3 regions of the Shewanella sp. GD03713 genome follow, and region 3 is predicted to be linked to each of the others. Evidence: predicted binding sites of a transcription regulator. Region 3 holds the regulator's gene; each other region holds the start of a gene.
The links. Region 3 encodes sigma-54, which starts transcription at its own class of promoters, with help from an activator protein. Its sites were predicted from a motif close to GTTGGCACGNNNNTNGNNT; they were not measured.
Positions count from the first base shown of each region.

Region 1: the regulator sigma-54 is predicted to act here: its motif matches at 1,466-1,484, upstream of N5E87_RS04285 (nitric-oxide reductase large subunit).
Region 2: the regulator sigma-54 is predicted to act here: its motif matches at 1,502-1,520, upstream of flhA (flagellar biosynthesis protein FlhA).

Region 1 covers NZ_JAOCIW010000001.1:953,112-956,377, reverse strand. Annotated here, with positions in the region: gene N5E87_RS04290 (potassium/proton antiporter) at 1-906, opposite strand, end outside; gene N5E87_RS04285 (nitric-oxide reductase large subunit) at 1,529-3,266, shown strand, end outside.
Region 2 covers NZ_JAOCIW010000001.1:1,494,780-1,498,045, reverse strand. Annotated here, with positions in the region: gene flhA (flagellar biosynthesis protein FlhA) at 1-1,465, opposite strand, end outside; gene flhB (flagellar biosynthesis protein FlhB) at 1,584-2,714, opposite strand; gene fliR (flagellar biosynthetic protein FliR) at 2,732-3,266, opposite strand, start outside.
Region 3 covers NZ_JAOCIW010000001.1:770,293-773,558, reverse strand. Annotated here, with positions in the region: gene lptB (LPS export ABC transporter ATP-binding protein) at 1-463, shown strand, start outside; gene N5E87_RS03450 (RNA polymerase factor sigma-54) at 569-2,044, shown strand; gene hpf (ribosome hibernation promoting factor) at 2,073-2,360, shown strand; gene ptsN (PTS IIA-like nitrogen regulatory protein PtsN) at 2,363-2,806, shown strand; gene rapZ (RNase adapter RapZ) at 2,803-3,266, shown strand, end outside.

The sequences.
Region 1 (3,266 bases), 180 kb from region 3:
CGGCAGCCAAATATCTAACAAGTCAGATGGTGTGAGCAGCAGCCCTAATACGAGGAACATACCGATTTGGCTGACCCAGGTCATGCCATCCAACACGTTTAAGATTGAATGGCGACCACGGGTAGGCTTGTTGCCAAGGAATAAACCGACTAAGTAAATCGACAGGATGCCGCTGCCGCCAAGTTTGTTCGACGCGGCATAAATCATCAGACCGCCACTGAGCACTAAAATTGAATACAAACCTTCGGCAAGCTTGCTTAAATTAACCAACTTCCATAGCAGCCAACCGCCACCGAGGCCGAGGAAAATCCCCAAGCCAAACTGTTTGATAAAGCTTATCAGCATAAAGCTTGCGGATAGCTCGGCGTCCACATTCGCGAGGATGGCAATCAGAGTTACGGTTAAAAACACCGCCATAGGGTCGTTGCTGCCCGATTCGATTTCCAGTGTCGCGCCTACACGTTCGTTAAGGCTACGTCCCTTTAATAGTGAGAATACCGCCGCCGCATCGGTGGAGCCGACAATTGCCCCCACAAGCAAGCCTTGCAACCAGTGTAGGTCAAATAACCATGCGGCCATCACGCCCGTGATACTGGTGGTAATAGCGACCCCAAAGGTCGCCAGCGATAATGCTGGCCACAGTGCCACCCTAAAGCTCGCGACCCGCGTGCGCATACCGCCATCGAGCAAGATAATGGCTAAGGCTAAGTTACTGACAAGATAAGCGGTTGAGTAGTCGTCAAACAGAATGCCGCCGGGACCATCCTCCCCGGCTAAAATCCCTACAGCGAGGAAAATTAATAAGATAGGGATACCCAAGCGCGAAGACACGGGACTTAACAAAACACTCACAGCGGCAAGCAAGGCACCGATCAGAAAAAAACTATTGATGGAATCTGCATCCACACATGCCTCCTTAAATACAAGAGTGTTTAGTTAAACGATAAAGAAATCACCTAGATTAAAAATGACTCAATTGAAAATTTTTGTGTTTCTATACTAGCATAAAAAATGCAAATTAATGGAGTTTTAAATATTAAATTTCAAACATCTACATCCAAATCTTCAGTGAAAGGCCATTTTGACTAACTTTTACATAAAAACCAGTACAACCACAAACGCCTACCGAACATGAACCCAAGCTCATAAACAAGATAAAATCTATATTTATCAATATATTTTAAAATTTCATTCCATATAAACTCACTGTATACCGCCAAAATCGCGAGGATAACCATATAAAAATATGCTGTATTCGCTAAAAGTCGGCTTAAGTCCAGTTAAACTCTGCAATAACTTGAAAGCATAGATAAAATCACCTTTTCCATTGTGTTATCGACATACAAGCCTCTAAAGATGTCATAAAGACAATCACTGTCATATCAACAATCAACATTCAGTATCAAAAAGACAATCAAGCATAGGGTAAAATTTATATTCTTCTTTATTTTCAACAACAAAAAGGTTTGGCACGTATTACGCAATAGCAGGTGAAACGTATCAAAATGACGTTGCATCAAGGAGACTTATGAGCAAACAAAAACTCACCGCTATCGCACTGTTAGTTGTGCTGATTGCTTCATTCACTGTCCTGCTGAGCATCGGCAGTGAAATTTATCGGGAAAAACCGCCGATCCCCACTGCATTTACCGATGTAAATGGTCAGGTTGTGTTTAGCGAAAATGATATCGAACAAGGTCAATTGGTCTGGCGCTCCATGGGCGGCCATCAACTGGGTTCGGTTTGGGGACATGGCTCTTATGTTGCCCCCGATTGGACCGCTGACTGGTTACACAGAGAAGCCGAAGCTTGGCTCGATATTCGCGCTGAGCAGCAATATCAAACGCCGTTTGCCCAATTAAACTCCCAACAAAAGGCTGGGCTTGAGCAGGCATTAAGGGAAGATTTACGCCATAACAGCGTCGAGCCACAGGCCGATGGCACTGTGCTGATCCGCTTGTCCGACACTCGTATCGAGGCGATAAATAAGGTCGAGCAGCATTATTTATCCCTGTTTGGCAGCGATCCAGAACTCAGCAACCTTCGTGAACAATACGCCATGAAAGAAGGCACTGTGCCCGATCTAGTGCGCCGCGAACAACTCAATGCATTTCTCTTTTGGGGAGCCTGGGCGGCAATCACCGAGCGCCCCGATGCCCCCTATACCTACACCAATAACTGGCCCTTCGATCCCCAACTAGGCAATACACCGACCTCGGATAATATCGTCTGGTCGATACTCAGTATTGTGACCTTAATTGCGGGGATTGGCGGATTGATCTGGCACCATGCGAGCGGCAAGCATGAAAGCCTGCCCAAGCCCTCGGAGCAAGATCCGCTGTTTTTCACTAAACCCACCGCCTCACAAAAAGCCGTCGGCAAATACTTCATCACGGCAATAGGACTGTTCTTACTGCAAATTTTACTCGGCGGGATCACAGCCCACTATGCGGTTGAAGGCCAAGAGTTTTACGGTTTACCGATTTCAGAAATACTGCCCTACTCAGTGACTCGTACCTGGCACACCCAATTAGCGGTATTTTGGATAGCCACGGTCTGGTTAGGTACTGGGCTGTATATTGCTCCCGCCTTATCGGGTTATGAGCCTAAATATCAGCGTCTCGGCGTTAACGTACTCTGGGTAGCCTTAGTCGTCGTGGTGCTTGGCTCCATGGCGGGCGAATGGATTGGGGTGCAGCAGTATTTTGACCTCGATATGAACTTCCTCTTTGGTCATCAAGGATATGAGTACATAGATCTTGGCCGAGTATGGCAAATCTTACTCCTCGTCGGATTATTGATTTGGCTTGCCTTAGTCACCGCAGCCATCAAACCCGCCCTTAAAGTGCAAGGCGAGATGCGCCCTGTGATTTGGGTACTCTATGCCTCTTGCGTGGCAATTGGTTTGTTCTATGGCGCAGGCCTCTTTATGGGTAAACACGCCAACTTAGCGATTGCAGAATATTGGCGTTGGTGGGTAGTGCACCTGTGGGTTGAGGGCTTCTTCGAGACCTTTGCCACCGCCGTTATCGCCTTGATGTTGGTACGTTTAGGGTTAATCCGCGGTCGCAGTGCCAACGGTGCGGTGTTATTTACAACGGTGATCTTCTTAACCGGAGGTTTGATTGGCACCCTACACCACCTCTACTTTACTGGCACCCCGACCTCAGTGATCGCCTGGGGCGCCATCTTCTCCGCCTTAGAAGTCGTTCCCCTCGCCATTATTGGTTTTGAAGCGATGGAAACCTACCGTCTGCGTAAAGCCA
Region 2 (3,266 bases), 720 kb from region 3:
CGGCATCCACCACGGTATAACCTAAGGTTTGTGCATGTTCACGCAGCTCAGGGGCAATCCACACGGCTTCGAGACCAAAGGCTGGATCACGCGTTTCGATACCATCGAGCTTGCCATAAACTTGGCCTGGGTTGATGGCGAGTTCGCAGTCATGGCGAATATCCGCCTCTCCAACCACCACGCCCATTAACGAGATGCGGTAGGCATTAGGTGATAAATCGAGGTTGTCACGAATATGAACCGCAGGTACCAAGAAGCCCAGTTCTTGAGAAAGCTTTTTACGTACCCCTTTGATCCGGCTCAGTAATTCCCCACCTTGTCCCTTATCGACTAATGGGATCAAACGATAACCCACTTCCAGACCGATAGTGTCAACATGGTGTACATCGTCCCAGCTAAGTTCTTTAGGTTCTCTTTCGGCTCTTTCCGTTGGGCCCGTTTTGACTTGCTCAAGAGCTTTAGCACGTTTGGCTTCATTACGTTTGAAGATAAAGTAAGCCGCACCAGCTGTGATCACGGCAAAGCTTAAAAACGCCATATGTGGCATGCCAGGCACAATACCCATGACAAAGAGTACGCCAGCAGCAATACTGAGCGACTTGTGACTGTCAAACATCTGACTAATTAACATCTGGCCCATATCGCCAGATTCATTTTGACGGGTCACCATCAACGCCGCAGCGATTGACAGTAATAGACCAGGAATTTGTGCGACGAGACCGTCACCAATGGTTAACAGTGTATAAATTTCAACAGCTTGGGAGAATGTCAAACCGTGCTGCACAATCCCGATAATAAACCCACCGAGAATGTTGATAACTAAGATCATGATACCGGCAATCGCATCGCCCTTCACAAACTTAGATGCACCGTCCATTGCGCCATAGAAGTCGGCTTCGCGGGTCACCTCGGCGCGTCTGGTTCTGGCTTGATCCTGATTAATAATACCTGCGTTCAAATCGGCATCGATGGCCATTTGCTTACCGGGCATCGCATCTAAGGTGAAGCGAGCACTCACCTCGGCAATACGGCCAGCACCTTTAGTCACAACAGCAAAGTTAATAATAATCAAGATGATAAATACAACTAGACCCACTGCATAGTTACCGCCAATGACCACGGAGCCGAAGGCCTCAATCACCTTACCGGCGGCGTCACCACCATTGTGACCTTCGAGTAATACCACACGGGTCGATGCCACGTTAAGTGCGAGTCGCAGCAATGTCGCGACTAATAAAACAGTTGGAAAAGCAGCAAAGTCTAAGGGTCTGTCGGTATAAATCGCGACAAGAAGAACAATCAAAGCCAAGGCAATGTTAAAGGAGAATAAAACGTCGAGTAGAAACGGCGGGATAGGCAATACAATCATAGCCAATGCCGCAAGCACTAGCATTGGCGTACCTATACCCTTGAAAGAGCTCAGTTTCAACTGTTTTACTTGGCCTAGGGAGGCTTTAACATCCATTCACAGATACCTAAACTTTGACGTATAACAGCCTAAAAGCAAAAAGCGCGCCAACCGCTAGCGCTTCAAGTCGTGGTTTTATCTCTGTGAACGAGCTCTGCGTTAACCTAACACTTAACTAATGCTTCAGCTCGTCAGGAATGGGTTGATTAGCTGGGATTGGAATAGGTTTACGGCCACGACCTTTTTGGTACTGGCGTAACTGGAACACATAAGCCAGCACCTGTGCCACCGCGGTAAATAGGCCCTCAGGGATCTGCTGCTCAAGCTTAGTGGTGTGATAAATTGCCCGCGCCAGCGGTGGTGCTGAGACAATCGCAATATTATGTGCCCTTGCTACTTCGCGGATTTTAAACGCGACTTCATCCACTCCTTTAGCGATAACAAAAGGCGCTGCAGAGCGCTTTACATCGTATTTAATGGCCACCGCATAATGCTCAGGGTTAACGACTATCACATCGGCATTGGGGACTTCGGCCATCATACGTCGCTGCGCTAACTCACGCTGCATTTGGCGTACTCGCCCTTTGACCTCAGGTTTACCTTCGGTGTCTTTATACTCGTCTTTCACTTCCTGCTTAGTCATTTTCAGCTGTTTGTTGTGATTCCAGATCTGAAACGGCACATCGATTACAACAATGACTAAGACGGAGGAGCAAAGCAGAATAAACATCCACACTAACAAATCAAGCGCATGATGGACGTTACCGGGGAGATGATCGGCTGACAGGAGTAGAATATCGTTAAAATAATGACTGAGAAGTAAATAAGCCGCGATGGCTACCACAGAAAACTTAGCAATCCCTTTGGTTAATTCAACCAAGGCCTGCACACCAAACATCCGCTTAAAGCCCGCAATCGGGCTCATTTTACTGGCTTTAGGCATCATGGCTTGGGTCGAGAAATTCATCCCGCCAAGGGATACGTTACCGATAAATGCCACCACGACAATCAGTAACATAATCTTGAGTAACGGCCAGCCAATCTCACTTCCCACGACGCCCCATACATTAAACATCTGGTTCGTATCGAAAATCGCAGCGCGATCCATGGTAAAGACGCGCTCAAACACATTAGACAGCGCCTTCGCAATCCCAGGCCCGAGCATATACAAACCTGTCGCCGCCGAGAGTAACACGGTCGCAGTACCTAACTCTTTTGAGCGGGCTACCTGCCCTTTTTCTCGCGCTTGTTCGAGGCGCCTCCCGGTGGGTTCCTCGCTGCGTTCGCCGCTACTTTCTTCAGCCATTACGCGTTCCTATCCGGTTAAAGTATGCCGTCGGCTTGACACTGAAGCCCTAAAATATCACAAAGCAAAAGCTGTGCCGACGCCCAAACCTCTTCGAAATGGGCCATTACGGGGGTCAAGGTTAACCACAAAATGAGCAGTCCACCAATCATAGTGATTGGGAAACCTATCGAGAAAATGTTCAGCTGCGGCGCGGCGCGAGTCATAACCCCAAAGGATAAGTTAACGAGCAGCAAGGCAATAATCGCCGAGAGCGACATGGTCAGTGCCGCGCCAAACATATAGGAGCCCCATTCCGCTAGCGAGCGATAACTCGTCAAACTTAACCCTTGATTCGAAATCGGTAAGGTCTCAAAACTGGCGACTAACATTCGGATCATCAACAGGTGTCCATCGACGGCGAGAAAAATCAACGTCGCTAGCAACAAAAAGAAGTTGCCTATCACTGGCGTTTGTTGGCCAGAACCCGGATCGACCATAGAGGCAAAACCTAAGCTGGTTTGCATACCGATGATCTGGCCCGTTAACACAAAGGTTTGCATCACCATTTGG
Region 3 (3,266 bases):
TATCTTTCGCAAGCTGACCGTGCATGACAATATCATGGCGGTACTGCAAACCCGTAAGGAGCTCAATCGCGATCAACGCGAAGAAGAGCTGGAGCATCTGCTCGAAGAGTTCCATATCACCCATATCCGAGATAGCCAAGGCATGTCGTTATCGGGCGGTGAACGTCGCCGCGTCGAAATTGCCCGCGCCTTAGCGGCCAATCCTAAGTTTATTCTGCTCGATGAACCCTTCGCCGGTGTCGACCCGATTTCGGTTATCGATATCAAGAAAATCATCGAACAACTCAAGAGCCGAGGCCTTGGGGTACTGATCACAGACCACAATGTGCGCGAAACCTTAGACGTCTGTGAACATGCCTACATTGTTAGTCACGGAAACCTGATTGCCGAAGGAACTCCCGCAGAGATCTTAGACAATCAGCAAGTTAGGGCTGTGTACTTAGGTGAACAATTCAGGCTATAGTTACTTAAACAGAGCCAATTAGCCTTGAATTTTGGCTTATAAGCGCCATCAATATGATAACAAGCGGCCTAAATTCAAAATAATAACGTAGGGATCAGCGGTAACATGAAAGCGTCACTCCAGCTCAAACTGGGTCAACAGTTAACCATGACGCCACAACTTCAACAGGCCATTCGTCTGTTGCAATTGTCGTCATTGGAACTGCAGCAAGAGATCCAGCAAGCCTTAGACTCTAATCCTCTTCTCGAGCTGGAAGAGGAGCAATTCGACGCGCCTACCGAACGTAAGCAAGATATCGCCGATACCGACTTTAGCGAAACGACGGCCCAGCCACAGGAACAAGACAATTCCACTGTGGACATTGCCGAGTCGTTGACCAAAGAATCCCTGCCCGAAGAACTGCCCATGGACACCACTTGGGATGAAGTCTTTACCGCCTCGCCAAACTCAGGTTCTGGCGCCAGCCGTGAAGATGACATGCCCTTCCAAGGGGAAACCAGTGAAGGCCTGTACGAACATTTAGAATGGCAAAAAAACCTCACGCCCTTCTCTGAAACCGATTTAGCCATCGCCACCGCGATTATTGATGCCATCGACGATCAAGGTTATCTCACTCAAAGTACTGAAGATATCCTCGAGGCCATGGGCAATCCTGAGATAGAACTGGATGAGGTCGAAGCCGTACTCAAGCGTATTCAACACTTCGATCCCGTTGGTGTCGCCGCAAGGGATTTAAGCGAATGTCTGCTTATCCAACTCTCCCATTTTTCGCCGGATACCCCACACCTCGAAAACGCCCGCATGTTGATCAAAGATCATTTAGATCTGATCGCCGCCCGCGACTTTAGGTTGTTGATGCGTAAGACCAAACTTAAAGAGGACGAGTTAAGGGACAGCATAGCGCTGATCCAAACCTTAAACCCTCGCCCCGGTTTGCTCATCACCCCTGTTGATGAAGAATATGTCATCCCCGATGTGTCGGTATCGAAGAAAAACGGTCGCTGGGTGGTCGAGTTAAATCCAGATTGCATGCCAAAAATCAATGTTAATCAGCAATATGCAGCCATGGCGCGCAGCACCAAAAGCCAAGCCGATAGCCAATTTATCCGCGGGCATCTGCAAGAGGCCAAGTGGTTTATCAAAAGTCTTGAAAGCCGTAACGAAACACTGCTCAAGGTGGCAAACTGCATAGTGCAATATCAACAGGGTTTCTTCGAATACGGTGAAGAAGCCATGAAACCTATGGTCCTGAACGATATCGCTGAGGCGGTAGAGATGCATGAGTCCACCATTTCACGGGTGACGACGCAAAAATACATGCATACCCCAAAGGGACTTTTTGAACTAAAATATTTCTTCTCAAGCCACGTCGGGACTGATGATGGCGGTGAGTGCTCATCCACGGCAATCAGAGCCTTCATTAAGAAACTGGTTGCAGCGGAAAACCAGAAAAAACCATTAAGCGACAGCAAGATGGCACAGCTTCTGGCAGAACAGGGAATTAACGTTGCGCGCAGAACCATTGCGAAGTACAGAGAAGCGATGCTTATTCCCCCTTCCAATCAGCGTAAAAGTTTATAGCCTAAAGTGGAAATCGGAGGACGTTTATATGCAAATAAACCTGAGTGGACACCATATCGAGATTACTGAATCGTTACGGGCTTATGTTGAGGAAAAGTTTTCAAAACTTGAACGTCATTTCGAACAGATCAATAATGTGCACGTTGTGCTCAATGTTGAGAAAATGCAACAAATTGCCGAAGCGAGAATCAACCTCACCGGTGGTGAAGTCTTCGCGACTTCAGAGCATGCAGATATGTATGCTGCCATAGACGTCCTGATCGACAAGCTTGATCGTCAGGTTATTAAACACAAAGAGAAGTTAACAAAACACTAGCAATGGAACTTCGTACCATACTGCGGCCGGAATGCACGACCTGCGCCACTCCGGGCAGTAAGAAAAAGGTACTGGAACTTATCAGCGACTTAGCCGCTGCCCAGTACCCCACCCTCTCATCTCAAGAGATCTTCGAAAGCCTAGTGGCGCGCGAAAAGATGGGGAGCACAGGTATAGGTAACGGCATCGCCATTCCACATGGTCGATTAACCGATATAACACAACCCATAGCCATATTGGTGAAATGTGAGGAGCCGATAGCCTTTGATGCTATCGATAAACAACCTGTCGACATTTTATTTGCGCTGCTGGTGCCTGCTGACCAATGTCAACAGCACTTAAGCACTTTGTCCTGCATGGCTGAAAAGCTCAGCGACAAACAAATATTGAAGCAATTGCGCAAGACGCATGATGAAACGGAACTCTATCAGGTAATCACTGGATGAAACTGGTCATAGTGTCAGGGCGCTCAGGCTCAGGCAAATCGGTCGCACTAAGAGTGCTTGAAGATCTCGGCTATTATTGTGTCGATAATCTTCCGTTGCCGCTGATTGGCAGCTTACTCGAACAGCTCAAGGGCAGTAACGATCTCGTCGCCATCAGCGTCGACGTGCGTAACCTGCCGGAGCAAGACAAGGTACTCGTCAAACAGCTCGCAAGCCTGCCAGAGGGCACTGAACTTACCAGCTTCTTCTTAAATTCCAGCGATAAAGTACTGTTAAAGCGCTACAGCGAGACTCGGCGCTTACATCCCTTATCTAAGAGCCGAGTATCACTGCAAGAAGCCATCAAGCTTGAAGGCAAATTGCTCGAGCCCCTGTCACAGCAGATGGATCACTACATAGATACCTCGAATCTGAATATCTATGAACTCAGCGACCAAGTGCGGCAAATCCTGCTTGGCAG